2 linked regions of the Candidatus Chlorohelix allophototropha genome follow. The main gene of each other region encodes a partner of the protein of the gene in region 2 in a complex. Links are inferred from orthologs where the notes say so. Each region holds a gene or a part of one and is shown on either strand. Other genes may lie near its edges.

Evidence for each region.
Region 1: the proteins of accB (region 2) and accD are in contact, whole or in part, in a solved structure (PDB 8UXZ), measured with the Escherichia coli proteins. The link is inferred for Candidatus Chlorohelix allophototropha from one-to-one orthologs.

What each region holds. Positions count from the first base shown.
Region 1 is NZ_CP128399.1:1,782,625-1,797,722, reverse strand. The notes cover bases 5,423-8,234. They hold accD (acetyl-CoA carboxylase, carboxyltransferase subunit beta), read right to left. Parts: upstream 7,412-8,234; coding sequence 6,434-7,411; downstream 5,423-6,433. Other genes in these bases: OZ401_RS07700 (SWIM zinc finger family protein), read right to left, coding at 7,592-8,234; OZ401_RS07710 (acetyl-CoA carboxylase carboxyltransferase subunit alpha), read right to left, coding at 5,566-6,444; OZ401_RS07715 (DsbA family protein), read right to left, coding at 5,423-5,539. Also shown: OZ401_RS07750 (hypothetical protein), read left to right, coding at 1-80; OZ401_RS07745 (anti-sigma factor), read right to left, coding at 296-1,057; OZ401_RS07740 (RNA polymerase sigma factor), read right to left, coding at 1,054-1,659; OZ401_RS07735 (c-type cytochrome), read right to left, coding at 1,728-2,192; OZ401_RS07730 (SDR family NAD(P)-dependent oxidoreductase), read left to right, coding at 2,493-3,239; OZ401_RS07725 (SDR family oxidoreductase), read left to right, coding at 3,272-4,093; OZ401_RS07720 (vitamin K epoxide reductase family protein), read right to left, coding at 4,170-4,673; more of OZ401_RS07715, read right to left, coding at 4,724-5,422; more of OZ401_RS07700, read right to left, coding at 8,235-9,319; OZ401_RS25885 (histidine phosphatase family protein), read right to left, coding at 9,353-9,640; OZ401_RS07695 (acyltransferase family protein), read left to right, coding at 10,143-11,501; OZ401_RS07690 (hypothetical protein), read left to right, coding at 11,709-11,888; OZ401_RS07685 (glycoside hydrolase family 52 protein), read right to left, coding at 12,360-14,546; OZ401_RS07680 (MMPL family transporter), read right to left, coding at 14,781-15,098.
Region 2 is NZ_CP128399.1:2,849,273-2,864,472, forward strand. Bases 7,628-10,541 are described here. They hold accB (acetyl-CoA carboxylase biotin carboxyl carrier protein), read right to left. Parts: upstream 9,401-10,541; coding sequence 8,855-9,400; downstream 7,628-8,854. Other genes in these bases: OZ401_RS12490 (hypothetical protein), read right to left, coding at 7,650-7,790; OZ401_RS12495 (alpha/beta fold hydrolase), read right to left, coding at 7,867-8,664; efp (elongation factor P), read right to left, coding at 9,401-9,958; aroQ (type II 3-dehydroquinate dehydratase), read right to left, coding at 9,992-10,438. Outside these bases: OZ401_RS12455 (glycosyltransferase family 4 protein), read left to right, coding at 1-1,076; OZ401_RS12460 (alpha/beta fold hydrolase), read right to left, coding at 1,082-2,017; OZ401_RS12465 (hypothetical protein), read right to left, coding at 2,055-2,789; OZ401_RS12470 (penicillin-binding transpeptidase domain-containing protein), read right to left, coding at 2,786-4,522; OZ401_RS12475 (FtsW/RodA/SpoVE family cell cycle protein), read right to left, coding at 4,519-5,847; OZ401_RS12480 (hypothetical protein), read right to left, coding at 5,985-6,137; xseA (exodeoxyribonuclease VII large subunit), read right to left, coding at 6,440-7,627; OZ401_RS12515 (SanA/YdcF family protein), read left to right, coding at 10,707-11,402; OZ401_RS12520 (serine/threonine-protein kinase), read right to left, coding at 11,404-13,935; OZ401_RS12525 (S41 family peptidase), read left to right, coding at 14,294-15,200. UniProt on the Escherichia coli protein: This protein is a component of the acetyl coenzyme A carboxylase complex; first, biotin carboxylase catalyzes the carboxylation of the carrier protein and then the transcarboxylase transfers the carboxyl group to form malonyl-CoA.

The sequences.
Region 1 (15,098 bases), 1.1 Mb from region 2 along the record:
TAGGAATTGTACTCGTTATCTGGGGGATTCTGGTCAACGGCTGGGGTACTTTCTGGTTTTTAATCAACTATTTCGTTTGAGTACAACGCTTGCTATAATGTTACCGGATTCTCATGTCATTTTCATGGTGGAAAGATAGCGTCTTATACAGCAAAGTAACTGCTACCCACCTGACTGCGAAAACAACCTGAAACTTTTTGTTGTAATTTAACCATTCGAATATCGCGAAACCAGTGGTGGTTCTTGGTTTAGAACCGTTTGGCAAGCTTCACAGCAAAGCGGCATAAGTCTATTATTAGCTCTTTTTCCAAATTAGCAGGGGTGCTGTAGTTGGCGCGTTGAGTGCTGCGTTGAAATTTTCTAGGGTAATAAAACAGCTTGTTATATTAAGAGCATCCTTGTTCTGATCATTAATCAATATACTGGCAGTTCCAGATTCATCTATGTTTAAATTACCTCCAAACTCTAGTGTATCGCCTATGTCATACCAGAATTTGTAAATCTTGCCGTCTGGAGCAGGTACTATATTAATGGCAGTTACCAGATATATATCCATAGAGGGGCGGGCATACATCCGGGCACGCGGAGCATTGGAATTATAGGGCACATTCGGCTGGGTCATTGACCATATCATAGTATCAGGGGAGGAAGTTAGAGCTTGCAAACGCTGGCTTTGTTCCATATGCTTGTTTAAATCCTGAACTTGAGTAAACAGCAGGGCTGAAAGTGCTGCAAGTATGAGCATAAATGCGGCTACCACCGAGCCAAAGACAGGCGAATAGCCTGGAAAGAAATTCCAGTTCCACTGCTTCTTTTGGTTTTTTTCAGGTTTGCTGTCACCATTAGCATGTGCAAGTATCGCAGTACGTAGCTCGATAGGAGGGTTAACCGGAACAACTGCCTCAAACATCTGACCCAGCAATTCTTCATAGCCTTTTATACGTTGGCGACAACTCAAGCACTTATTTAAATGCTGCTCCACCTGGCTCATATCTTCTTTAGCCAACTTCCCTAGAAGATAGCCATCTTCAATTTCAAAAACTCTTTCGCACCTCATAACAATTGCTCCGGCAACAATTGACGCAATCTTTGCAGCCCCATCCTAGCACGTCCCTTAATAGTGGTTACCGGTAAATTAAGTTCTTCAGCTACTTCACGCTGGCTCAAACCACCAAAATAAGTCATCAAAATAGCCTGTCGTTGCTCAGGTGGCAAATCTTTCAAAGCATTTCGTATCTCTTCATCTCTGAAAAGTTTTATTATATGTTCCTCCATATCAAATTTGCTTTCCAACATATCTATTGGAGATTCTACCGAACCGGGTTGAGCGGATACTGCTCGGCTCAGTCTTTTTTGATAAGAAGGCAGCGCATCGTAAAGGCGATGACGCACAAGCGTAAAAAACCAACCTTCGAATGAGCCAAGGGCAGGATTATACATGCCACATTTTTGCCACAGGACTACAAATATATCCTGTAGCAATTCTTCCGCCATTTCTTTATCAACCGATCTGAGCAAGAAAGCATAAACCCTACCAGAATAGCGATCGTAAATTTCACCTAGCGCTTCCGTGTCACTACGGCTTGCCCTTTTGACCAAATCATCTATCCCAGTAGTAGACGATATATTTTTAGCAGATGTTTCGCCAGTAAATCCCAAACCAAAACTCTCCAAATAACATAACCAACCTATGTTTTGCAGCAAGGTTGGTTTCTGGTTTATAGCTTCTAGCTTTTGTGAATCGCTTTGAGATATACTATCACGTTTTCTAAATCGGCATCCGAAATCCGACTTGTGCTAATAGGAGGCATAAGTTTACCGCCTTTACGCACCTGATTGCGAACAAAATCAGCGTTTATAGCATTCGTACTGAGAGCAAGTACTGGCGCTTTTCCCGCTTGCGTGCCTTGTCCGAGGTGGCATCCGGCGCAAACCTTAGCAAATGCTTGTCTTCCTGCCTCAGCGGTTGTATCTGCCTGTGTGGGTAATGGAAGGGTCGGGTTAGGAACAGCAGTAGTTGTAGTCGCAGCAGTCGTAACCGCAGCGGTGGTGGTGGTGGAATGCGTTGCAGCAACCGCAGCGGTGGTAGCAGGCGGAACGGGCGTTGCCGTATTATCGCCACAGGCTACCACTAAAAGGACAAACAAGGGCAAAGCCCATATATAGCTGACCCAACGGATATTCAATCGCATATAAATGTATATCTCCTATTCTTAATTTGTTTTCCGCAAAACTACTAGAACATGGCGGCAAAGCTATTCTGACTTAGCTGAACCAAAGGTTGAAGATTACACTTATATATACGGTCTGATTGGTGAATCGGAAAAAGAATTATGAGATTGAAATGAGTAATTCTTTTCTTGCAGCAGTCACATACCACATCCCTGAAAAAAGACATATTTTGGAAGGTACTATATAATGATTTGAGCAATTCACCGCACACATGAAATTTCAAAACATACCAAAATGCCACCAATTTCAGGAGGAAGGGGATGGAGTTAAAAGGTAAAGTCGCGCTGATTACCGGAGGCGGGACTGGTTTGGGTAAGGAAATTGCCAAGCAAATGGCACAAGAGGGCGTTAATGTCGCTATTAACTACTCAAAATCAAAGCAGGAAGCGGAAGAAACGGTTGACGAATTACGTGAACTTGGCGTGAAAGCTCAGGCAATCCAAGCAGATGTCGGCAAGCTCGATGATGTAATTCGCATAGTAAACAGCACTGCCGAAAGTTTTGGGAGATTGGACATTTTGATAAATAACGCCGGAACAACGCGATTTGTACCATTTACCAACCTTGACGGACTTTCCGAAGAAGATTGGGATGATATTCTGAATATCAATACCAAAGCACCTTTTTTCCTAGCTAGAGCTACTGCCGCGATAATGCGTCAAAATAATGGCGGTGTAATCATCAATACCGCTTCGGTAGCGGGACTTGGCACAAAGGGCAGTAGCATTGCTTACTGTACTTCTAAAGCTGGCATGATTCACCTAACACGCTGCCTTGCCCTTGCCCTTGCCCCAGACAATATTCGGGTGAACGCAGTTGCACCCGGTCTGTTGCTCACTAGGTGGGGTTTAAAATATAGCCCAGAACGAATTGCTCAATTTGAGCAAGCTTCACCGTTGAAAAAGATTCCGGGTATTCCAGATACCGCCGCAACTTATATTATGCTGGCAAAAAACGATAGCATGACTGGACAAATTATTACAGTTGATGCAGGCATGCTTTTATAATTATTATGTCAAGTAATTATGGAGAAGACACAATGGCGAGTCTGAAGGGTAAAACACTTTTTGTATCAGGTGCTAGTCGTGGTATCGGGCTGGCAATTGCCTTGCGCGCTGCCAGAGATGGCGCAAATATCGTAATTGCTGCCAAAACCGATCAGCCAAATCCCAAGTTACCCGGCACAATCCACACTGCGGCGGCTGAAATAGAAGCGGCGGGCGGTAAAGCCTTAGCGGTTTTGTGTGATATACGCTATGAGGAACAGATTCAAGAAGCGGTAAATAAAACTATCCAAACTTTTGGCGGCATTGATATTTGCATTAACAATGCCAGCGCAATCCAACTCACCGGCACGCTCGAAACCCCCATGAAACGGTTTGACCTGATGCATCAGATCAATACTCGTGGTACTTTTGCGGTTTCGCAAGCCTGTATCCCACACCTGAAACAGGCACAGAACCCACATATTCTGAACCTTTCCCCGCCACTCAATATGGAAGCGCGTTGGTTTGCCCCGCATGTTGCCTATACAATGGCGAAATTCGGAATGAGCATGTGCGTTTTGGGAATGGCGGAAGAATTTAAAGCGGAGGGTATCGCGGTAAATGCGCTCTGGCCACGCACTGCAATTGCTACTGCCGCGATCAAAAATATTGTAGGTGGGGAAGAAATGATGAAGCATTCGCGCATGCCTGAGATTATGGCAGATGCAGCCTATATCATTCTCACTAAACCTAGCCGCGAATTTACCGGGAATTTCTGCATCGATGATGAAGTTCTGGCTTCTGCCGGAGTTACCGATTTTGATCAGTACGCAGTTACTCCGGGCGCACCATTAGCAGGCGATTTCTTTATTTAAGGCTTGCACAAATAGTATAATTGTTTCAGGCAAGGGGTGTTAAAGCCCCTTGTTTTTATTTCAGGTTCTTTTGAGTTTATATTTCTTCAACCGAACGCCAGAGGCGAATTGCCAGAAGAATAAAAAGAACTGTGATTATCCCAGCACTGGATAAACACCAAATACAGGTGGCTTTTATAACGAAGAAAGACATAGACATAAGGTAACCGCTAAAAACAAGGCTGCCCAAACTGATTATAAATAAAGTCCAGTCTAACTTATAAGTTAGCGAAGTATTATTTCTACGTGCCATCAACCAGCGAGTCATTGCCAAACCTGCTAGGACAATATAGGTTGCAAATCCGAGAAAAGATACCGGAATACCCAGTAATAAAGCATATTGGCTGTTATTGACCGTATCACAACCGCCGCCTTCAACACAAATAATAGCCTTTGCAAAAAGGCGAGTGTAACTAAGATATCCGGCAATACCAACTCCGGCTAAACACAATACTATTACCAACAAGTCGTAAAGGTAGCCTAAATTCTTCTGTTCTTCTACAGTATTTGTACCGATTGATATTTTATTTTTGGTAGCCATATACTTTATTCCATGCAAAAGAGGGGGCTAACCCCCTCTCGGTTTCTGAATTACTTGGGGGTAGTCGGTGGATTCTGCTGAACGGCAGCGGCGATTTTAGATTTAATATCGTCGTAGGTACTATATTGGATCTCTTGTTCAGCGCCGTTGATGCTCAAGAAGAAGGTGGGAGTGCCGCTTACACCCTTAGCCTTAGCAGCGGTTTTTTCATCAGCCACCGCCTGCTTGTACTTACTGGTGTCGAGGCATGAATTGAACTGATCTTGATTCAAACCAAGAGCTTTGGCAAGATCCTTAAGAACTTTATCCGTTATTACACCGGTTGATTCACCTCGGTAATTGGCATACATCGAATCTCGAAAATCCCAACCACGCTTTTGATCGGCGGCGCATCTAATTGCTTGAGCGCCACGCTGCGAATCGGAATCACGTAAAATATCGTCCACTACCGTATAGTTTCTGAAAATATACTTGATTTGTCCGGTTTTGACGAAAGTATCTCTAATGGATGAATCAGCCTGATCAAAATATTGCTTGCAAGCTGGGCAGCGTACATCGGCATATTCAATCAAAGCAACTTGTGCATTGGCAGCGCCAAGTGTTAGATAGTCCGTATCCTGAGTTGAGCTTGCGGGCAATTTATCAAAGGAAGTGGGAGTGGAAAGAGCCACTATGGTGAATATACCGATAATAGCCACTACCACTACCCCAATACCAACCAGAATAATCTGATTTCGCCGTCGTTTTAGCTGGCGTTGCCGCATCGCCTCTTTTTTGGAACTGCTCTGTTTGGAATTTCTATTATTCCGCGAAGGGCTAGGAGTAACTGTTGACGTGTCTTTTCCAGTTTGTTTTTGTTGTGACATAACACTTTGCCTTTGTAATTTACTGGTTATTCACGCGCACCGGCTAATACATTAACTTCGCTCCAATGCCCGATCGCCCGATATTTGTTATAACGCGCTTGTAACATCGCTTGAATTCCCGCCTCTCCTTTGACAACAAACGCTTGTTCCAATTCCGAGAGATGGTGTTCCAAAGCTTCAGCAAGAGTAACCATTAAAGCAGGAGGGTCAGTTTGTGCGCCGCCTACTGGTTCAGGCACAATCTCATCAATAATTCCGAAATCTTTTAATTCTTCTGCGGTAATCTTCATGGCTTGTGCCGCTGCAGGAGCTTGTGCCGAGTCCTTCCAAAGAATCGTAGCGGCAGCTTCAGGGCTTGCCACACTATAGATGGCGTTTTCGAGCATAAGTAAGCGGTCAGCAATACCGATGGCTAATGCGCCGCCGCTTCCGCCTTCACCGGTTACCACCGCGATAGTTGGCACTTTTACACGACACAATTCCATTAGATTTTCTGCAATTGCAAGACCAACCCCGCGTTCCTCACTAGCTTTTCCCGGATAAGCTCCACCGGTATCAATAAAGGTTATAATCGGCATGCCGAATTTTTCGGCTTGCTGAAATAAGCGCAAGGCTTTACGGTAGCCCTCAGCATGGGCTGAGCCAAAGTTACGGGCAATGTTTTCTTTTGTATCCCGTCCCTTTTGCTGTCCCATAATTATAACCGAACGAGTGTTGAATTTGGCAACTCCAGCAACCAAGGCACTGTCATCACCAAAACGGCGGTCACCATGTAATTCCACGAAATCCTTGAATAGTCCGTTCATAAAATCGAGCGCATGCGGGCGCATAGAATGACGAGCTAATAATACTTTTTCCCAAGTAACATTATTAGTCGGGATTTCTTTTTTTTCTTTACCCGGCATAAGCCACCTCATGGGAATAACTTCGGCTATGAGCAAGCATATAAAGGTTGACGAGATTGGCAATACTATCTTTTAATTCGCGGCGAGGCACAATGAGGTCAACCATACCATGCTCTAGCATAAATTCTGCGGTTTGAAAACCGGGAGGAAGTTTCTGTTTGGTAGTTTGTTCGATTACACGAGGACCGGCAAAACCGATTAAGGCACCGGGTTCGGCAATTATCACGTCAGCTACCGAGGCATAACTGGCAGTAACACCACCCAGAGTAGGGTCTGTAAAAACTGAGAAGTGGGGTAAGCGCAACTGACCCAAACGCGCAAATGCAACCGAGATTTTCCCTAGTTGCATAAGTGAAAACAAACCTTCGTGCATACGTGCACCACCACTGGCAGAAATAGTCACCACCGGTATTCGTTTCTCGATGGCTTTCTCCACTACCCGCGCCATTTTTTCGCCAAAAACGCTTCCCATACTTCCGCCTTGGAAAGCAAAATTACAAATTGCCAGCGCGATTGGTTTCCCGTTAATTTTACATAGCCCAGTTATTAACGCTTCGTTCTCCCCGGTTTTCTTTCGGGTTTGCGCCATTTTCTGGGGATATGGTGGCTCTGCGATGCTGACAAAACCAAGCGGGTCGGCATTGATTAATCCAGCATCCATCTCTTCAAAGCTGTCGTCATCTGCCAGCAAAGTCACCCTTTCACGCGCACTCAGGCGAGTATGGTAATTACATTTGCTACAGACTTTTTTATTAATTTCAAACTCTTTGGTATAAATCAGTTCATGGCATTTAGTGCATTTAATCCACAGGTCATCGGGGATATTATGCTGTTCTGGCACCGGTTTGTTAGAAGGTTGCTGGCGGTTCCAGCTAAACATAGGTGCATTATCTTTTGTGGTATCGCTATCGGTTTTGTTACCAGCAACATCCGGTTGCTTGGGGTTTCTCCTGAATAAATCTCTCAAATCCTCTTTCGCCCCCTATTTCAAAAATCTCTACACCAAAATGAGGCTCTTGATTTCCCCGGAAATGGTTATCTGTTTCGCACAATTAGCAATCATTTCGCATTATAACATACCGCTTCAGGAGAGTATAGTAGACTGCTATCATTAATAGCAATTTTCAGGTTCAAAATTGCAAATATGTTATAAAGCTTTGAATTCATCCTGTAAAGCCGGGCGACGACTGTTAACGCTTCTAATTTTACTGATGTAATGCTGCCAACCAATCGGGTCTTTCAAGATTTCTAGGTACACTCCTTTTATAAGAGCGGCGTATCTAGCGCCTTCCTGATAGTATTTGCGGTTTGCCCGTTCAATATTAAAATCTACTAGGCTCATGTATAATTCGATTGCTACTTCAGGTCGATATTGTTGCACCCCACGCGCTACTAGAGTTTTGATATCCTCCTGACCGTAGCCGGTCTGCTGCCGAGCCAAATCTATTGCAGCTTGCCAATCTTTTTCATACAAGTGGATTTCAGCCAGTGTTCTTTGATCATAAGGGTTAATCAACTCTATGAATTGTTTGCGGACTATCTGCCAATTATGCAAGCGTTCGGCTAAATCCTTTACCTTTCGATATAGTTCGAGGGTAGGTCTGAGATAGTTGACTTGAGCCAATAAAATACGCAACAGGTTTTCGTCGTCATGGTATTTCAAATAATACTCTACTAACCGTTCGAGGATGCTACCAGAGCCTTGTAAGGATGAATATGAAAATGGCGTAGAGCGTTGTTGAGTTTTATCTTCTTCCAACCTAACAAGCCAGCTTTCCAGCGTTTCCAAATATTTAGCTTCATTACCTTTGCTTCGCCAATAGTCTGCCAATTGGAGGTAATGCGCTTCGCTTACGAGGTTAGCCTGTCGGATGGCTAGGTAGTTAAGATCATCGCCTAGTTTAAGATAGTAGTTGGCAATCCAGTCCGTTACAACGGGGTATTCTTCCGCAAGTTTCTTAAATTGCTTTAGCAAGTAAGTATAATCCGCTGGGGTTGTTGCCAACGCATCCAATCCAGCCTTGAGGTCTTCTTTTTCAGCGCCATACTCCCAGATTTCTAAAGTTGATAGGGTATTTAACAACCAATCAAAGTGATCCTGCTTTTCCTTTGGAGAGGGAAAAATCAAAGCAGCAGCCTCACCATAGAAAGTTAAAGCTCGTCCTATTTGCACGGCGTTAATAGGATACTCCTCCATTACATCGTTCCCGGCTCCCACTAAATGTATTAGCAATTCTAGCTGGTCGTTCGGATTAAAAGTGCCAATTTGTTCAAAAAAGTCATCTATCTCGTCCAATTCCTCGCTCTCGTAATATTCATCAAGGGTCTGGGGCAATTGACTGAAGTAATGGGTGATTTCGTGCATGAGGCGGCGTAATCCGGTGGGGTTACTCGGCTGCTGCCGGATGACCTGTTTGGGAATAGTGATATTTTCTAGTAGGGTACGCCGAAAAGCATCGCTTTGCTCGCTTAGTCGCAGTAATAATTCTACCAATTGTATGTGTTCCATGCTTTCTAGCGTTTTGCCCAACGCCGATACTACGTTGGTTTGACTTGCTTGCCCTTGAGCTTCGTCCGTAAAACTATTAGCACTCCTCTCTTTCAGATAATAAAGCAGCACTGATACGGCATGTTTGCAAATGTAGCCATCATAAGGACAAGTACAGTCTATTTCTAGGTCAGCCCCAACCTCGGCAATTTCTACCTGATAAATATCACCACTTCCGGCTACTCTGGCTTGGATGCTTTTACCACCGGAATCAAGTCGGAATTTTAGCACAGCACCGGAAGCCAGATAAGCTTGACCACGCTGAAAAACAAGGATAGTATCCGCAAGATTTTCTACATCTAGGTAAGTAAGAGTTTTCAGTTTCATACCAATAGTACTTTCTAATGGTTAATTCGTGGATTATCTTTTTCTTGTTCGCAAATGGGTGCTATCGTTCTCAACAGTTATTTTCCAATTACCTTCAAGATAGCACACTTCATGTAATCCGGTGCAAGTGCTTGGAAAGACAGGTTTTTTGTTATTCCATTCCAAGCCCTTTAAACGATAGTATAAAATATTTATCACTCCGGCGTGTGTTACCAATGCAATATTTTCAGGAAGGCTTCGGGAAAGAATCTTAGCCGCCATGGTATCAAACGCTTTATGCACGCGAAGCTGAAACTCACGCGGGCTTTCGCCGAAGTTGATTTCTCGAAGATTTATCGCTACAAGAGCGAAGGCTTCACTAAGGCAGCCTAAGAATTAGCTTGCTCGGCAGGTTACTGCGAAGTAGAGCTTTAAGACGGCTACCCTCCTTCCGCATTTGACCTTAATGGTCTGTACAGAGTCGCTGCCCCTATCCAGTAGAGGCTCTTTATATTATTTTACATTTTATAGCTTTATGAATTATTATTGACTTAGTTCATCAGTGACAACTTAAAGATTTGACGGACTTGTCAAGTACAAAATCAGGAATTTCTAGCTGGATTTCATACCAAATTTGGCTGCTATGCCCTTAATTTTCTCAAATGTGGCCGCTCTGGCAATTACTACTCGGACAAAATACAGGCTTTTGTTGCCAAACAATTGTTTTTACCGAAGATTGGCCACTTTGATTAGCAGCATAAGTAGCTTGACAAATTCAGTTGGCGCTTAAGTTGTCAACTATGGACTTAGTTATCTCAAATGTAATTCGGAGGGAATCAAAAAATTGCTAAAAAAGTTAAACCAATCAATATTAAACATATTCGTGGTAAAGCCCGGTACAGTAGAACCTTTGGCTTATATGGATGGAATCCGTGCTATTGCAGTTTTACAAGTCCTTGTATTCCACTGCTGGGTTTTATCGGGTAGTCCAGAACTAACCTTTAAATCACCTTTTTCCGGGAATATTACTCATTGGACTTTTTTAATCAGCGCAGGGCATACCGGTGTCCTTCTTTTCTTTGCTCTTAGCGGCTTCTTATTAGCACAGAATTGGTTTTCTGCTGATTACAATAATAAACCTCGACCCAGTGTTAGAAAATATTTTAGATTGCGCTTCTTCAGAATTATGCCTGCTTATTATAGCTGTCTTTTTTTTATGTTGCTGTTCTTTACCCCAAAATATATACCTTCTGCCTATGTTTTCAGTGGCGATGGATTTTTTGCCTTAGGAGCGCACCTAACCTTTACTCAATATTTGTTTCCTATATCGTCTGGCGATTACACTATTAACGGGTCATTATGGACACTAACAATTGAGATGATATTTTATTTAGTATTACCTTGGGCTATACCACTATTTCTTCGTAATCGCTGGATAATAGCGGTACCTTTTGCTATTATTGCAAACATCCTGTGGTTATATTTATGTAAATATTCGCTCGACCCTGTTGTTGCTATATATCAAAGTTCTGTTGCTAGGTTCTCAGTTGATAGTGAAACCATACGTTATTTTCTATCAAATCAATTTTTCGGCTATATCTCCTTTTTTGCACTTGGAATAGCAGTTGCAAATGTATATACACGGTATCGCTTAAATATCCCTTCTGGGAAAATATTTAAAATAGCTACCGGAAAAATAGCTGGAAACTTTTACTTCATAATCGGATTAGCCCTGATTTTATCGCTTTTGTTTGAACTTAGAAACGATAGTAGCTTAATTATCCAGTATTATGCTGGAAGGATACTTTATGGTATAGGGATAACCTTGTTCATAATGGGTGTATTGTTCGGCAGTAATTTTTGGCGCTATATATTCAGCATAACCCCTTTGCGCATAATAGGCATTATCGGCTATTCGGTTTATTTATGGCACATGCCTTTGATATATCTGATTAAAAGTTATCCTGAAATTGAAGCACTCCCAGTGGAGCAGCGTTTCCTACAAGTCTTGCTTTATACATCCGTTGGAGTTTTCCTGCTTGGCACCATATTTTATCTGGCTATAGAAAAACCTTTTATGCTCAGCGCGAGAAAGAATAGCAAACAACCAGTAGTAATGGATGCTGCCCCGGTACAATTATCCAGCATGCCTCAAGAATCACATATAAATATTGTAGGAACTTATTTCGAGAATAATCATTAACTGTTAGGAAAATTAACAGAGATGAAGATTTTACCCGTAACCCTTGAAAGAACCTTTGTTAGACTGGAACTCTAGCACACGAGCCCTCGGCGTTGGCATTTACCGCGGCATATGCATCAGCTACACAAGTAACAGTATTGATAGTCAGTTTTATGACATCGATTGCTCGCTGTCCAGAAGTAGGTGAAAGGATTAAAACACTGCAAAATGAAATGCACTGGCAAGCTGACCGAATCCAACTCCGGTAGCAGCAGCAGCAACATCCTGAGTGGTCTCACCCTACTCTCGCCCATTCGCTCCACCGCTCCATCTCCTAGGTCAAAAAGTGGCGCAAGCGTTTGCGTCCACCGATCAGGTGGTGCTGCGCAGCCTTTCTACTGCCCCTAAACATCCCGTTACCCCAACTTCACACCTGCTCTTCGCTGGAATTCACTGGAAAGTGAAGTGACTCAGTTTTTCAAGGCATCCAGCTAGGGATACAAGGCTTTTCAGAGAATAACAAAAACAAGCAAAAGCTTCGATTCGAGCAATATCTTCGGCAACCTCGCTGTACCACCCCAACCAGACATTGCATCTGGAAAGCCTACGCTAATACCCGTTGCTTCAATTTCCCACAACCAAACATACTTCGCTTTATCAGCTTAAGCCTGTTCCATTCCTTTTAGCACTAAACCTGCGTCTGAACCAGTTTCTCTGGGTCAGTATAATCCATCGCACTGAGCGCTGTGATTTGAGCTTATTTTCACTCGGTTTAGCCTTGCTAGACCATTTTACCAATCATTCTATGCCTATTTCCGTTGCTTTTATCCCTTTTTCCTTGGGACAAATTTAAATCTGTACGGTGGCAAATTTATCTTATCAATTACTCTTTTTCCTTTTCCGGCTATTATTTGCCTTTTTCAAATAAGGCTCTACCAGTTCAGGAAAAGTTATCGAACGTCTAAATTTATTTTTTTTAAGTTTATACCCAACAAACGGGATATGTCCCTTTTCCCAGTCTGCAAGCGCTAATAAAGGTACTTTCAAGGGTACTCGTACCGGCTCAAATTCTAGCTTACCGACAACACGGTCAAATTTTGCGCCGGAAAATGCCGCAAGTAAACCCAACGAAGTAACACCACGTGGGTAATAATGTAAATGATTTGAGCCATAGGTATCCACGAAACAGCCACCTCGCCCCATACTATTTTCAAATTGTTCAAACGCCCAATAACGTGAGGGTAAATCGGCAGGGTCAATACCCAAATAAGCCCCGGTTAGGTCACGATGTAGATTCTGGCTGATCCAGATATGCGAATGATCGGAACTGCTATGAGTACAGCCATATTCAATAAGACTGGCACGGCGCGCTTCCAAAATATCGCGGCGGAACAAATCAAGATTAAGCGGCGGTAGGGGTGCGCCGCTTGCCAGCAAATACAGCAAGCCATTTGAAGTATAAAGCGAGTAAGCGTTCCAACCCTCCAACTCGCCCTCCTCTAGTGATTGCCCGTTCCAAGGATTTATAAGACCCGTTGTGGTGCGATCGAGACATACTGCAAAATGGTCGCCTAGCCATGCCTGTTCCTCCAAAGTTTGGCAGATAAGCCTAACTCTAGCGCGGCATTCCCTCGCCAGCTTTTTGTCACTTTCTTCCAGCATCAGGGCGGCAACATGCAAAGCCGACAACGCTTTAACGCCCAAATAAATTTGCTCGCGTCCGAATTGAACGGCAGGAGAAGCATCATCTACGGTGTTGGCAGTGCCGGTGGTAGGAAAGCCGCTGGTAGTGGTAGCACTTTTTAGGATATAGCGCGACAACCGAACAATCGCCTCCCGATTATCGAGTAGTACCGTTTGGCGGGCAGAATATCGCCATAAGGCATAGGCAAGTAGAATAAAATTTGCGCTCTCCTCCACTTCCATTTCATGCGGATAAGCTTGGCAATTTGAGCCGAGTAATGCCCCAATATCGTGACTCATAAAAGCAGCTTCTTCCGATACAGGCTTGAGATGCTTGCGCCACTCCGCCAGCGTCATTTCGAGTAGTTCATCCCACAATAATAGGTAGAACCAAGCGAGATTATACTCAACATCCACTGTCGAATGGAAAGTACAATTGCCCTCCCAGACGCTATACCATTCCGGCTGTGCATTTTGCCCCGGAATAGCCCACCAACTATTAGGAATATAGCTTTGAAAACTGAAAGCTATGAGGTTTCGAGTGCCGGCATCCAGCGAACTATCCGCTAGCAAACTGTCGAACAGGGCAGTTTTACGGCGAATTTCTGCCTCATTACTACGGGCGTAAAACCACACTTCCTCAATATTCTTGAAAAAGTCGAGGTATTTAAAGCGGTAAGGCTCACCTCCCACTTCAAGTACAGGTTCAGCCAGAAAAGTCGCAAGTATAAAAGAGGCTTTTACAACTCCCCCGTTACCCTTAACTCCAATTGTCCCATTTTGCGTATCTATTGAAATAGCGCCATCCGGGGTCTGTAACAGAGAAAGGGTGATGGGAGCTTCAAAAATACGCTTGTCACTGAGGCTATCCTGCGGTTGGCGCGGTCCCCAATGACCCGGAATCATACGGTAAGAAGCTGTATATTGCAGACCATCAGCATACCCTTCAGTTTTTACACCTCTGGTCGGGTCTGCCAAACCTACCAGCAATTCAGGCTCAGAATCAGGCGGGGCATAAATTTCCGCATCAATATAAAAGAAGGGAGCGGTGCAGAGCATAGTATCACGGGGATAGAAAGGCGCAGTAACTTTAAATACTGCACTGAGGTTGTAAGCGCGATCTCGTGCTGTCCACTTAATTGAGTTAAAGGTGATTTCCTGCTCTACCTCACTAAAAACCGTTCCAGATGAAGTATAAGGCAAATAATTCTCTAAAATATTTCCATCTTCAGTATTTTGTAGCCGCACTCCCAGCTTGAAATCCCAGGCGCGATCATAATATTTGCCCAACGGTCCCATCAGGAAGCCACGCTCTGAAACACGCGGAAAGTGGAGGGTGAAGCGACTGCCGAGCCGCCCCAGCATTGTTTCAATCGGCAGCATATTACCCGATCCTCCTGTGCTTTTCCGAATCCAAAAGGTCTTAAAAGGTTGGTATATACTTCGCTTTCTTGAAAAATCTGCTTACAGTATAGAGCAAAAGTGAGTTTTGTAGGATACAAAAAGCAAGAAATCAGGACGAATTATTAAAACTTTCGCTTAAACTGATTCAGGATAACCAAAATAAAAAACGGGTAGCCTCTGAGCTACCCGCTTGAAAAAGATGTATTTGTAAGCTTAACTGCGTGAACCAAACAACGAGGGTTGCACTGAAGTTGGCGGGGTGGACTCGTCTTCGTGTTCCACTTCGCTGAGTCCCGCGCGGCGGTAGAGGGCTGCCAGAGGGGCAGGTGCCCACCAATTGTATTTTCCCATCAAGCGCATCGCTGCCGGAACCAATAACGCCCGCACTATAGTGGCATCCACCAAAATTGCCAGCGCCAAACCCACGCCCACTTGCTTGATGAACACCACTTCACCGGCGGCAAACCCGCCAATTACCACTACCAATAGTATTGCCGCACTGGTTATAATTCCGCCGGTCTTCTGGATACC
Region 2 (15,200 bases):
AAGTGACGCGGCGAATTATCGAAAACCGACAGCATGATTTTGCGCTCTATTTCAATAAGCCCCCTACCAGCTTGCAATTGCACGGATTGAATTTGGGAAAAAATGTAACCACATGTGCAATGCCTGCACCGCGCTTGTGGACGCATACGCGCTTGAGCTTTGAAATGCTGATACATGCGCCAGACGCTCTTTTTATTCCGGCACATGTGTTGCCGCTGTACCACCCCTTACGTTCGGTAGTTACAATCCATGATTTGGGCTACCTTTACCACCCGGAAGCGCATACCCCACTTTCCCGTATGTATCTGAACTGGTCGACTCGCTTTAGTGCGCTTAAATCGCGCTTAGTGATTTCGGTAAGTCAAGCCACCGCAAACGACCTTGAGCGCCATTATGGAATCAGCCCTGAGAAAATCCGAGTAATCCCACATGGTTATGATCGTGAGCAGTTCAAGCCTATCAAAGATTCCAGCCTGATTGCATATGTGCGCACCAAATACAATATAGAGCCGGGACCCTACATCTTTTATGTAGGCACTATCCAGCCGCGCAAAAATCTGGAGCGTTTGATGGAGGCGTTTGCAGCATTGGTACGAGATGAAAATTTCGATTATCCGGCGCGCCACCAATTACAACTGGTGTTAGGGGGTAAGCCGGGCTGGATGAGCGAACCGATTATGCAGAAAGCCGTTGCGCTAAACCTACCGGAACAAATCAAACTGGTGGGCTATGTCTCTGATATGGATTTGCCCGCACTCTATAGCGGCGCAGAAGCTTTCACATTTCCTTCGCTCTACGAAGGGTTCGGTCTACCAGCGCTGGAAGCAATGGCGTGTGGGGTGCCAGTAATTTGCTCTAACGCCGGAAGCCTACCTGAAGTAGTGGGGGATGCTGCTTTGTTACACCACCCGCTCGATGCCAAAGCAATAGAATGGAACTTGCGCCGCCTTTTATGTAACCCACAACTGCGAGGCGAAATGATAAATAAGGGCTTACGCCGTGCAGCTTTATTCTCGTGGGAGAAATGCGCCGACGAAACCCTAGCTACTTTGATGGAAGTGGCAGGTAAGAAGTAATATTTTTAGGCAAACGGTTGGAAGTGATTAGTAAACATTCCATTGGTTTGGTAATTACCACTTTCCTTGCGGTCAATCCAATTTATTATACGTTTGCGTACCTCCGGAGCATCTGGGTCATTCAGGATTGCGTGGAAAGCCTCCGGGAAAACATGCATCTCCTTATCAGTTGCAGCAATACGATGGAAAAAGGCTCGGGTAGGGCGATGACGTACCGTTATATCCTTGCCACCTTGTAAAATGATAGTTGGCATGCTGAGAAGATGGTGGGATTGCGCCGCTCGGTTCATCGCCTTTGTCATATTAAGCAAAAACCGCACGCTGACATGCTTGTTGAACAGCACATCCGCTTTCAAAACTTTGATAAATTCAAGGTCTCGAATACCCTGCTCTTCGCGCCCGGTAATGGGTAAAGCCGGTTTACGCCGATTAGTTGCCAAGTAAAAGGCGGTACGCAATATTTCATCGATTCTAGGTGTTATGGTCGGCGCTACCACACACGCTGCGAGTATAAGATAATCCGGCTTCAATTCAGGCTTGCTGTTAGCGGCATGTAAAATGGCAAGCGGAGTTCCCATGCTTTCACCAAGCAGGTAAAACGGCAAATTCGGATGCCGATTGCGTACCCAAGATGCCGCTGCCGCCACATCTCCTTCTAGTTCGCCAAAAGATTCTATATCGCCACGCACTCCATCGCTGCGCCCATGTCCGCGTAAATCCGGGGCATAAACCATTGCGCCTAGTGGCACAAGGTAAGGCGCAAGGGAAGAAGCGTAATAAGCGCCATGCCCACCCAGACCATGCACTATAAGTACCACCCGCGAGGCAGGAACGTCGGAAGGCTTCCAGCAATGCATATGTAGTCGCATGCCATCATGGCTCAAAAACTGTTCAGTTTCTTCCTGTAATAGCTCGTAAAGATTCTTCGTAAAAATACCCATATCCTTTAATTTAAACCGAAAGTTAGAAGTTAATCTGCTAATTTGATGATTTTTTCTTGCTACCAATAAAGCGGAAGTATCCCAACGTAACAAAACCAGTAAATAATACCAGTATAACAAGAAGGGCAATTAAACCCTGCTCATACCAAAAATGCAACTTCACCCAAAGCCATGGGAAAGTCAAGGTATCGGCTAAACTCGCCCCATTACGGTTGCCTGTTAACAGCACATATTTACCACCATGCTCAGCCTGGTCAAAAACCGCTACATAATAAGTGCCATCCTGCGTCAATTCGCGCCCGATACGTTGCCCTTCCCAGAAACCGATCTGGGTATAGGGTTCATCTACTAAAATTCTAGCCTTTGGTTCATTGGGGTCGTCCTGTGAAAGCACCATACCGTATTCGGGAGGAAGTGTGAAAGGCAATTTCCTTAAATCTGATTCGGGAGGCATGGGTAGACCGGGTCCAAAAAGCGCCAGAGAAGGGCGAAAATTATCTAACCCCTCTAGGCGTGGGATGTTTAGTTCAAGGTTTATTTCTAGACCCTTGCTGGCAGTAAAAGAATAGAATTGCGCCTTATCAGAGACTAGTTCGCTCACAAACTGACGTGCCCGATCAGGGTCATCGTAAGAAATTACGTCGCTAGAAGATAAATTGTAGTTGGCAGTGAAAACATTTTGACGAGCAGCAGAAGCGCCAGAGTATAAAAGAATGAATACTATCCCTAGTACACTTAGAACAATAATAGCTTTTAAAATCCGGTCTATCATTTAACCTGTGACAAAACGCGCTTGAGTATGGTATTTGCTTTGGGCATTGCATCGGTTAAGCCTTCGGCACCGCGCTTGTTATCTATCACCACCGCAATAGAGAAAGCTCGATCACCCTTTGTCGCCCAAGCGATATACCAGCCATTGTTAATACCCTGCTGAGGGTTTACTTCGGCAGTGCCGGTTTTGCCACCTACTATTGCACCAGAGCCGGGCAAACCGCCCCCATTAAGTCCCACATAACCGTTCGTGGCAGATTTTACCATAATATCGCGTACTGCTTTAGAGGTTTCCGGCAAAAGTGGTTTGAGCCATGCTTCGGGCTTGGTTGCTTTGACCAGCACTTTTTCACGGGTGCGGATTTCTTTCACCAATATGGGTTTGGGAAGCGCCCCGTCATCGCGGGCAAAACTGGCAGCCAACATCGCCCAATGTAGCGGTGTTACTAGTATCTCGCCTTGACCAAAGCCGGTGGAAGCCTGCGCCGGACGCTTGTCTAGAAAACCCGTAGTTAGGAAAGGACGGCTCTTTTCCACCGGAATATCAAAGGGAATTGCTGTATTGAAGCCGAAACGTTCCATATAACGCAATTCGTCTGCGCCGCCAATCGCCAACCCGATTTGCCCGAACACAGCATTGAGCGAAAAGATATAGCCTTCGGTGGTAGTCCAATCGGTGCGAGTCTTGTCTGGGCGATTCGGGTCGTTAAACACCGCGCCATCCACCGTTAGTTTGCCTTCGTCTTTCCAAAGCGTATCGGGAGTAGCTTTTCCCAAATCGAGTAAAGCGGAAAGTGAAAGGGTCTTAAAGGTTGAACCGGGAATGTATAAGCCCTGAGTTGGGCGGGTGAGAAGCGGCTTTTTAGGGTCATCGCGAAGGGCGTTCCAGCGTTTCTGAATTTCTTTGGTTTGCGCATCCCATAGGTCATCCGCCACCGTTGGGTCAAATGCCAGTTGAGCCGGGTCGAAGTGAGGATTGCCGACCATCGCCAATATTTCCCCGCTTTTGGCATCCATCAATACAATAGCGCCATCCTGAGTACCCAACTGCTGTTGCGCCAGTTCCTGATATTCCGGCACAATGCTCAAATACAAATCGTTGCCAACTATCGGTTGGTGAGTTAAATCGCGGGTCAGCGCCACAAACGGATTTGTCCCAGAACGCCCGGAAAGGTAATCGTCGTAACTCGCCTCTAGCCCGCTACTACCGAACTGAAGCGGACTATAATAACCCACCAGCGGGCTGATATAAGGATTCAGGTAGGTGCGACGTACCACGCCATCCTTGACTTCAATACTTACCAGCGGGTTGCCAAAAGTATCGCGAACCGTCCCACGCTGCACCGTTAGTTGTTGACGAATAATGCGGGGGTCTTGGACTAATTCGTTTTTGGGGGTGAAATAAGGTTTGCTGATTTCGTCCGTAATTACAATTTGGTTGCGCAGCAGTTGAAAGCTGAGCAGGATAAAACCTGCCAGAATGAAAGTCATAGCGCGTTGTGTATTATGCGCAATCCGTTCCTGACTAGAAGCATCTTTTTTGATGGGCGCGTTGCCATACCAGAAAGCCAAGAGCAGCAGAAGCCCGGTGACGAGCATACAGATTAGCCAAACGGAGTCGCTACGCCCGTTTGCATCCCAATCTGGACCGAACAGGAAGCCAAAAGAAAGTCCAAAACCGATTATACCTGCTGCCAATATCAAGCTCAGGTATCGAATTGTTTTTGGATTCATACTTTGCTATCTCGCTCTAACGAAAGGCGCACCAATAACCCTGCCATCAGAAAGTTTACTAGAATTGAACTACCCCCATAACTGATAAAAGGTAAGGTCATGCCGCTTAGGGGGATAAGTTTGGTCACACCACCTACGATAATTAAAGTTTGAATGCCAAAAATTGCGCTGATGCCGATAGCCAGAAATTGGTAAAAGCCATTGGTGGTATGCAAGGCAATGTGGAAACCGCGATATACCAGCAAAACATCCAAGCCTAATATACCAAGCGCTCCAGCCAAGCCCATTTCCTCACCAATAGCCGCCATTACATAATCGGTATGTACTTCCGGGATAAAATAGGGCGCGCCTTGTCCAATACCTTGCCCGAATACGCCACCTTCCGCGAAAGAGAATAGCGCCTGAACAATCTGGTAAGAACGTCCCTGCCCGGTAGGCCATGGGTTTAGCCATGCATCCACCCGCACGCGCACATGCGCCAGTTGGTCAATATTGGCAGATAATACATAAATCAAGGCAAACCCGGCGATGATTAAGACCAATCCTACTATTACATAGCTGGCGCGTCCGGTAGCGGCAAAAAGCATTATGAGGAATACGCCGAAAAATAATTCCGCTGCGCCTAGTTCTTTTTGAACAATCATGGTCAAAAGGGCTATACCCAAAATACCAAGCATTGGCATAAGATAAGGAAAAGGCGGTAGCGGGATAGGACCTAACCTGAAATTGGTAGAAAGAATTACCTCACGTTTATCATCTAGATAGGCGGCGAGGAAAACCACCAGCATCACTTTTAAAAGCTCGCTAGGCTGGAAACTGAAAATTCCAAAACGAAACCAAAGCCGCGCCCCGTTTACTTCCTGACCAAAAATAGTTACCGCCGCTGTGAGAAGCAAACCTAGAAAAAGGAAGGTGTATTTGTAGCGTCGCAGCGCCATAATATTGCGCAGCCCTAACGCTACAATAAGAAAGGTGGTATAACCCAGCACTACCCATAGCACTTGCCGACTGGCAATATTGCCCGTTCGAGTGGTTTCAAGACGCTGGCTCATTATCAACCCAAAAGCGGACAGAGCAGAGACTAACGGCATAATAAGCTGGTCTGAACGTGGCAACCAGATGGTAAGTACCAGATGCGTTACCAACAGCAGACCGATAAATACAAAGGGCATCCACAGGTCTTTGGCATCCCAGCCAACCCGCTGATTTGGTACAGAAATGACAATCAACATTCCAAGCAGCACCAGTAGCGCTGGCGCAACCAGCAATTGGAGTTCTACCAGCCGTAATGGCGGTTTTTTCTTTAAAGTTGGGGTTATTTGCATAATTGGCTATAAAAACGAAAACGAGCAGACTCAACCAAGCTGCCCGACTTCAATTCACAAGGGGTATCTAGAAATAATTTGCCCAAGAGTTTTGCGGATAATTATCTATAATAGCTTAATCTGGAAGGACCACGCCACTAATGGCGAGGTCGCCGCTCCACAGATTTTTCATCTACACGAACAGGCACACGTACACGACGCTTTTCAGCATCTTTTTGTTGGCGTTCTATTGCTTTAGCGGCAGCTATAGCAGCGGTAACGGCAGCGATGACGGCAGCTAGTAATTCCATAGTGTAAAACCTTCCTATCCCAAAGAATTTGTAGCCCCAGCCTTTCTGAGTCAGGACCAAACTAGAGCGGTGACCGATAGCTGGTATATTAGGTAGACCAAAGACCGCCCAGATAGGGTTCTGGTGCTATCTGCAAATTTATCTTAACCCATGTACCGTACCAACGCAATAGGATATACATATAATGTTCACTATTTTTAAGACTCTTTTAACACTTGGTGCGGGAGGGTTATTGTGGCGCTAGATTCGAACACAATTACATTTAGGTGGTTTTCTTCTCGGCATAATTTGAGAGCTGAAAATTAACGCACCTCAGCCTCAAATTCGCCGTTGCTTAGTCGAACTCGGATTTTGTTTGTATTGGCTATTTGGGATATGTCGTGAATAACTTCGCCCGATTCTTTCTTGGTCACTATGGCATAGCCGCGTTGCAAAATCTGTTGAGGGTCAAGCACTTTGAGACGGTAGGAAAGGGCGCGAGTCTCCAGTTGTAAAACCTTTAAACGGTGGTTTGTATTTTGAGAAATTTGAGCGATTAATTGTTCTACCCGGTTGCGCTGCTGCGCGAGCAAGGTGGAGGGCGAAGCCAATTCAAGTCGTCTTTGTAAGGCGTTTATAGCCGCTCGACTCTCCTCCAAGCGGTAATCGAGCGAGGCGGAAAGTTGCGATTGTAATTCTTCAAGCTCACTCCGAATATCGGCAATATCGGGGGAGACGAGTTCGGCGGCGGCGCTAGGAGTAGGGGCGCGCATATCCGCCACGAAATCCACAATCGTGAAGTCGGTTTCGTGACCAACCCCGGTGATTACTGGATGCCTACTGGTAAACACGGCACGCGCCACCCTTTCATCATTAAATACTGCCAGTTCTTCGGGCGCACCACCACCACGCGCCAGTATTATAACTTCAACTTCTGGCATAGCATTGAGGCTGTGCAAGGCAGCCACAATCTGCAGCGGTGCATTTTCGCCCTGTACCAGCGTGGGAGACAATACTACGGTGGCGAGCGGGTAGCGACGGCGCAATACATTCAGGATGTCCTGAAAAGCGGCAGCTTTCCCGGAAGTTACCACCCCGATAGTTTTCGGGCGTTGAGGGAGGGGGCGTTTGCGTTCCGGTGCAAACAGTCCTTCCGCTTCCAGCCTTTGCTTGAGCAATTCAAATTCGAGCGCAAGTTTGCCCTGCCCTTCCGGCTGGATCAAATCCACATAGAATTGCAGCTTTCCGGTCTGTTCGTAAATCGAAACTTTACCATGCATTAGGTAATTGGTTCCGTTTACAGGCTTGTATTTTTGGCGCAGAGCGTTACCCTTGAACAATACGCAATCCACCACACCGCTGGCATCTTTAAGACGAAAGTAGGTATGCCCGTTCTGATAGGTATTGCTGTTTGATACCTCGCCGCGCAACCACATATCACTGAGGCGCTCGTCCAGAGCCATCAAGGCTTTGAGATATTCGAGTAGTTCGCTAACACTGAAAATTTCCAAGATTATCCCCAATTATCCCAAGTTATCCCAAGTTATCCCCAGCGGGTAGCAAGCGAGTAGGCGGTTCACTACTCCACGTTGGTGTTGCAACTTGCACACCGCTGTCGCTGATGCCGCTAATCGGCACATACCGGCTTTTCATTGCTACGTTCAGCTTTACCACATCCCAACACTATCCCGCTCGGTGTTATATATCGCCGCCTTCTATACAAGCTTAAAAGCGTATAACAAAGGTTATATTAAGGGCGATAAGTCTCGCGAAGGCGTTTTTTACGTTGGCGTTCCAGAAAGTCCAGCACCACCATACCGGTAAGTTCGGGGCGTTGCTGCGGGACAGCATGGGCAACACCCGGCAAGATACACAACTCGCTGCCTTCGATAAAGCGGTGCATTTCCAAAACCTGATCAACTGTGCCAAAAGGGTCACGCTGCCCAGTCATCAATAGCACCGGAAGCTTCATAGCACGCATCTCTGCTTCGGTGGGATAGCCGGAATCATCCAGCCACATCGCAATCATTTGCGCACTCAATTTTTTCCAGTAGCCCGGTTCACGGTGCGCATATTGCCTTTCGAGAATAGCCGCCCACTCCTTGAAGTTCTGCTCAATGTAAGCGCCATCAAGTTTATACATTGCAGCAAGAATCTCAGGTGTATTACGGTAGTTCACGCCGATTGCCACCAAAGTATCTACCAAAGCGGGATATAGGGAAGCAAGCTTTAGCGCGGTTATACCACCATCGCTGAAACCAACCACATGCACTTTTTTGATACCCAGATATTTCAGCAACCCTGCGGCATCGTCAGCCAATTCACTATAACCGGAAAACTTTTGAGAGGGATTATCGGTGCGTCCATGCCCGCGATGCTCATAGGCAATCAAGCGATAGTGACGGGCAAAAACTTCAAAGTGCTTACCCCAATCGCTGGCGGAATCAATCAGACCAAAAGCGCCGTTGAGGAGTAAAAGCGGCTCGGCTTCTTCAGCCCCGCTTACTTCGTAATAGATCTTTAAATCGCGTAGAGGTGCATAAGGCATCTTCTACCTCTGGATTCTGTGGAGAAGGATAGAAAAGACGCTACAGTTATAAAGATAAATTAGAGAAACAAAGAACTAAATCAAGACTTTCACTTGGAACAGAAATGAATCTAGATTAGAGACAAGAGGCTTAAGCCCCTTGTCCGAAAATCCATCTGATGCGAAAGTTCTACATGAGCTAAAAGGCAGATTAAATCGGCTCCAGCAAAAACAGGGTTTGCCCGTATTCTACAGGCTGACCGTTCTCAACGCTGATTTTCACGCAGCGACCGGTATGATCGCTGGTTATTTCGTTCATTATCTTCATAGCCTCGATAATGCCGATAACCTGTCCTTTTTCCACCACTTCTCCTTCGGTCACAAAGGAGCGAGCTTTGGGGTCGGGCGAACGGTAGAAAGTGCCGACCATAGGCGCAACAACTTTGTGGAAAGAGTCTTCCGGTGGCGCGCCGGGATCGGTAATCGAACGACCATCCATTGCGGATACAACATTGCCCTGCCCGCGTGAAGCGCGATTCGATCGATTAGGTGAAACCTCTAATGTTTGTACCACCATCTTTTCGCGCTTGATAAGAAGCTTATGTGAGCCATTCTCAATAGCCAATTCCGTAATATCACTGGCTTCGACCATTTTGATAAGCTCGCGAATTTCCTCATTAAGGAAATTTCCTGATGGAGATGAGCCTTTTTCTGGTTCACCGGATGGTATCCGGCTGCTTGAGCTGGAAGTAGTCAATTAAGCACGCTCCACATAAGACCCCGAACGGGTGTCTACCTTAACTTTATCGCCAATATTAATGAATAACGGGACATTGACGGTTAATCCTGTATCAGTAGTTGCCGGTTTGCTGGTACCACTGGCGGTATCGCCTCTGATACCCGGCTCGGTATAAGTTACGGTTAAAACTACCGAAGGGGGGATTTCAATATCAATAGGTTCACTGTTATAGGTAATTAGGTCAACTGTATCATTTTCGTGGATATAATATTTCACGTCACCCATCTGCTCATCGTTCAATATCGACTGCTCGTAGTTATCCACGTTCATAAAATGATAGTCGTCGCCATCCTTGTAAAGAAACTGCACCACTTCGCGCTCTAGCCGCACATCGTTAAATTTGGCACCGGCTTGGAATGTACGCACAGTATTAGAACCGCTGCGCAGGTTCTTAAAACTAATTTTCACCTGAGCGCTGCCTCGCCCGATCTTCTGGTGATCAAATTCCAGAATCTTCTGAAGTTGACCATCAAGGTCAATTACCATTCCGCGTTTAATTTCGCTGGTCGAAACCATACCTTCTCCTGAATAAACTGGTGTTATGATATCCTAGAAGCTGCCAACAAGCGCTTCTAAAGCAAGTAAGTAACCTTTGGGACCAAAGCCGGCGATTTGACCCTTAGCTATGGGCGCAATCAGACTGTGATGCCGGAATTGCTCACGGGCATATACATTGGATAGATGTACTTCCACAATTGAGACCCCATCCAACGCTGCAAGACAATCACGCAGTGCAATACTGTAATGGGTAAAGGCTCCCGGGTTAATAATTATACCACAAATCTCCTTGCGTCGCGCTTGCACAAAATCTATAAGCGCCCCCTCGTGGTTGCTCTGGAAGTCTTCGAGTTCATATTCGGCATTGATAGCCGCATTTCTCACTTTTTCCACAATTTGGGACAAGGTAGTGTAGCCATATACCTGTGGCTCGCGTTCACCTAACAAATTTAGGTTTGGTCCGTTAATCAGCAAAATCTTTTTTGGTTTTGGTTCCATAACTTCAACCTCCTTAATAGGTTATAATAGCGGTTGGGTGCTACTACTATGTAATATAATCAGGGCAGTTGCAAAGGTGGAAAGCGGTGTAAACCCTTACGGGTCACACAGGCAATGGAAAGCCTACCGAGGTCGCAAGGAGTGACCTTTTGAACTTACATCCCCTTCCTACTCTGTGGTGGGCGCAAAGAATTACGTCCTAAAATCGTTTCTTGCAACAAACCTGTTAATGTAATATAACGTCCGTTATATTACTGGAAGGTTTTTGATGGCTCAATCTGATACGCGGAGAGGTAATAAAAAAGCCTCCAACGCGACTCTTGAGAAAAAAAAACCAGCAAGGCGCGTTTCAAAATGGCGAATACGCTTACGACTAACGCTGATATTATTAATAATAATCATATTATTGCCTCTCTTGCTGGTTTATTTTATCACCGAAGGTCAAAACTCACTTATATACAACGAGGTCTCCGGAATACCTTCGCGTCCGGTTGCGCTTGTCTTTGGAGCAGGCTTAAATCGCGATGGTACTCCCAGTTGGATGTTGGCTGATCGAATAGATGCTGGAATCGCCTTGTATAAAAGCGGCAAGGTGCAAAAACTGATGATGACCGGAGATGGAATCGACAATAACGAGGTAAACGCCATGAGCTTGTATGCCCAACAAAGGGGTGTTCCGGCTTCAGCGATTATTAAAGACTCAGGGGGGCTACGTACTTACGATAGTTGCTGGCGCGCTTTAAATAGTTTTCAAATACACAGCGCGATACTGGTAACGCAAGGTTACCATTTGCCCCGTGCGCTTTACCTGTGCAAATCGCTAGGAATCGACTCGATAGGGTTGAAAGCAGGGCTAGAACGCTACCCGGGGCAGGATTTTTACAACGGTCGGGAATTTTTTGCAATTCTCGGCTCGTGGTTTGACATTAATATCTTCAAACCTACCCCGGAAGCCAATCGCTAAGCTAAGGCACTTTTATTCTGCTCAACCCATCCTTGGCATCCATATTAGTAGGGTCGACATCCAACGCTTTCTGGTATGCCTCACGCGCTTTCAACGGTTGGGTAGTAGCTTCATAGCAAAGCCCCAAATTTGAGTAATAGACCGACACTTTGGCGTTAAGCTGAATTGCTTTCTGGTAAGCATCAATTGCCGCGGGATATTTCTTTTGCTGATAAAGCGCAATTCCTAGCAAGTTATAGGCGCGAGCATTGCTGGCGTTGTTAGGGTCGATATCGATAGCTGCTTGAGCTTCCTGCGCTGCCTCGGTATAACGTTTAAGCTCAATCAACGTACCCGCCACATTCCGATGATAAAGCGCCACTTTAGGTTCTATTTGTACCGCCTTGGCATAAGCAAGGTTGGAGTCGCCCCATTTCTCTTGCAACTCAAGCGTCAGACCTAATAGGTTATAACCAGCAGCATAATTTGGATCGAGCGAAATTGCTTTGCGAGCTTCCGCTTCTGCAGCCGGATATTTCTTTTCGTAATAAAGCGCATTAGACACGTTAAGTTGATAAATGGCAGAGTTAGGCACCAGCGTTACAGCATCGCGATAAGCTTTCTCGGCATCAGGGTATTTGTCCTGATCCAGCAAAGAATCACCCAAAATGTTATTTGCGGCTGCCAGATTCTTGTCTTTATCTTTGCTTGTGTCAGTAGCATAAAGAGTAATAGCCCTGCGTACTTCCTGTTCTGCCACGTCCGGCTTTCCTAGATCAACCAGACATTCAGCGAGATTACGATGGTAAAGTGGTTCGCTAGGTTTCAAGCGGGTGGCTTCCTCGTAGGATTTCTGCGCATCCGATTTTTTACCCTGATTGAAAAGCGCCAAACCCAGATTGTTATGGAAACGGGCTATACTGGCATCAATACTGACGGCGAGACGCGCTTCGTTTTCTGCCAGAGCGTAATCTTTGGTAAGATTATAGGCAGCTGAAAGATTATCATGGTAAATTGCTACGTTGGGCGCAAGCCTGACAGCTTCTTTGAACTTGTCAATTGAACCTTGCACATCACCGCTAGCCAGTAATCCTTCGCCGTCTTTATTTAGCTGCACAGCGAAATCTATTGCCGAGGTAGTGGGTGTAGGAAGGACGCTGGTGGCAGTAGGCGGCACGGTTGTGATAACCGCTGTGGTTATAGCTACAGTTGCAGTAGGGGTGGGTTTGCTACCACCAACCACCACTATAAGTATCACGGCGATTGCTGCAACTACTACTACCCCGACTATGGCAAGAATCAAGCCTGTTTTTGATCCGCGTTTTGGAGACACCACCGCGCCGCCACCGGTGGAAGAAGTAGCACCTTGTTGGGTATAGTTTGACGGTAAGGGAGTATTAAACCCGTAATTAGCAGCGGGGGCAGTGCCGGGTACTCCGGTAACGCTGCCCGTCATGCGGGCGCTTGGCACATAACCTTGGCTTACATAGAAACGGTAGCGGGTAGTAATGTTGGTATCAGCAGGAAAGCGCGATTGCAAGGTATGCAACCGATTGAAGGCTTCCTGATATTGATTTTGTCTTTCGAGTTCGGTAATGACGTTGAGTTCCTGTGTAGCAAGAGGATTTGAAGAGGGTGCAGCAGCCATCCCAAAAGTGCTGTTCTGCGGCGAACCATAGTGGGAAGGCGAAATCGCGATAGTAGCCGGATTTACAGACCCGCCTTTTATAGCCATTTCCAATGCCCGCGCCATTTCCCCGGCAGATGCGTAACGATCTTCTTTCTTTTTGCTAAGCGCTTTATTTACAATCGCTTCAACCGCTGGCGGGATATCAGGGTTCATGGAACGGATAGGTGGCACTGGTTTTTGAATATGCCCCATTACTACCGAAATAGGCGTATCTCCCCGAAAAGGCAACGAGCCTGTCAGCATTTCAAAAAGCACCACACCTAGCGCGTAAATATCGCTTCGGCGGTCGAGCGGTTCACCCATAGCCTGTTCAGGACTCATATAATCGGGCGTACCAACGCCTTCACCCAAAGAGGTAAGTTGGGTACTACGGCTAACATCTTTGGCTATACCGAAATCCCCAAGCGCTACCCGCTTGCCACCTTCGAAAAATACGTTGCTGGGCTTAATGTCGCGGTGCACAATATTATGGGCTTCGTAGGCGTAGTCAAGCGCAGAGGCAATTTGGTTAATAATTCCAGAAATCTCAGCCAGATTTAAATTGCCTTCATGCAAACGGTCGCGAAGAGTAATACCGCCTTCGATGATTTCGGTCACGATATAACTATCTGCACCGGGAACTTCTTCGTAGTCATAGACGGTTACAATATTTGGATGTTTTAGCTGTGAAGAAAGTTCTGCCTCGCGCCGGAACCGTTCCAATGCACCGGGAGAGGAAAGAAACTCTGATTTTATGGTCTTAACTGCAACGTAGCGTTTCAAAGGGGGTTTATAAGCTTTATAAACAGACCCCATACCGCCTTTTCCCAACAGATCAACTACGTGATAAGGTCCTATTGTTTCGGGCATTGCATCCGCAGGCATTTTATTCTTGCTCCGTTCTAACCCTGAGACCGCTTGCGGCAAGGGTACAATATATGCAACCATTCTCCATGTTAAGCCGCAATTAACGCCTATTTTATCAGTAGTCGCTTCACAAAACAATTACGATTCTGGAAGAATAACGCTCAATTATAATGACTGATATCGTGCTATCATGTATAATTCTTTTATCGGTGGAGCAATTCTTATATCTTGTGGGATATGTGTTCTTAAAATGCGCTTTTTTATCTTAAAAAATCTAAATTGGCAGAAAAGTAATCGTAAATCTAACTTGGCAGGGTTAACGATCCTTTTGTTGTTATCCTTGCTATTGGGTGCATGTAGCGCCAGCAGTCCTAGTGTGGTTACTGCTACCCCCGCGCAAAAAGATATCGCTTTAACCCAAGCGGCAGTTATACCTACCATTACGCCACTACCGCCACTTCCAACCAATACTCCACGCCCAACCCTGCAACCTACCTCTGGCAGCGTGAAACCTTCGAAAGCTGATATGGTAAAAGCGGCGTTTCAGGCGCTAATCGGCAGTTATTTTTATCCCTTGAACAGCGCAAATGTATATGAAATTGCGCTACGCGGGATGAAAAATTATCTACAAGATAATGGTATAAACGATCCTCAAGTACCTATTCCCGATTTTAGCGGAGACCTAAACGGAGACTGGCAATTATTCTTGCAAGCGTACACATTGACCCTAGAGAAATACCAGAGCCAGATAGGAGAAGAACCGCTGGCTTACGGGGCAGTGCAAGCTGCCACTAGTTCGTTAGGAGAGTGCCGCACCGGTTTTTACCCTCCTGCCAATACAGATGATCTAATTCAGAATGTCGCGGGTACAGCCCCTGCGCTTGGTTTAGGAATTATTGTAGTAGCGCCAGCAGGAGGCGAAGGGCTATATATCTCTAGGGTAGTGCCCGGTAGTCCGGCTGATAAGGCGGGCTTGAAAACAGGGGACTCCATCAGAGGAGTCGGTGGTCAAAGTATCGTAGGGATGAGTATAGGAACTGCTTCACGCCTGCTGGTTGGCGGAGATAAACCCACACCCGGTACACAGGTCAGTATCGAGATAAAACGTGCGGTAACCGGAAAAACCGAACAGCTACAAATCACCCGCGGTAGTACGCAGGTGCAAACCTTTGAGCGACAGATTATTGGCAACGTAGGCTATCTGCGAATAAATAGCTTTCCTAACCGCAGCCAGTTAACCGATCTGAACCTTGAATTTGACAATAACCTCAGTGAATTGAGCA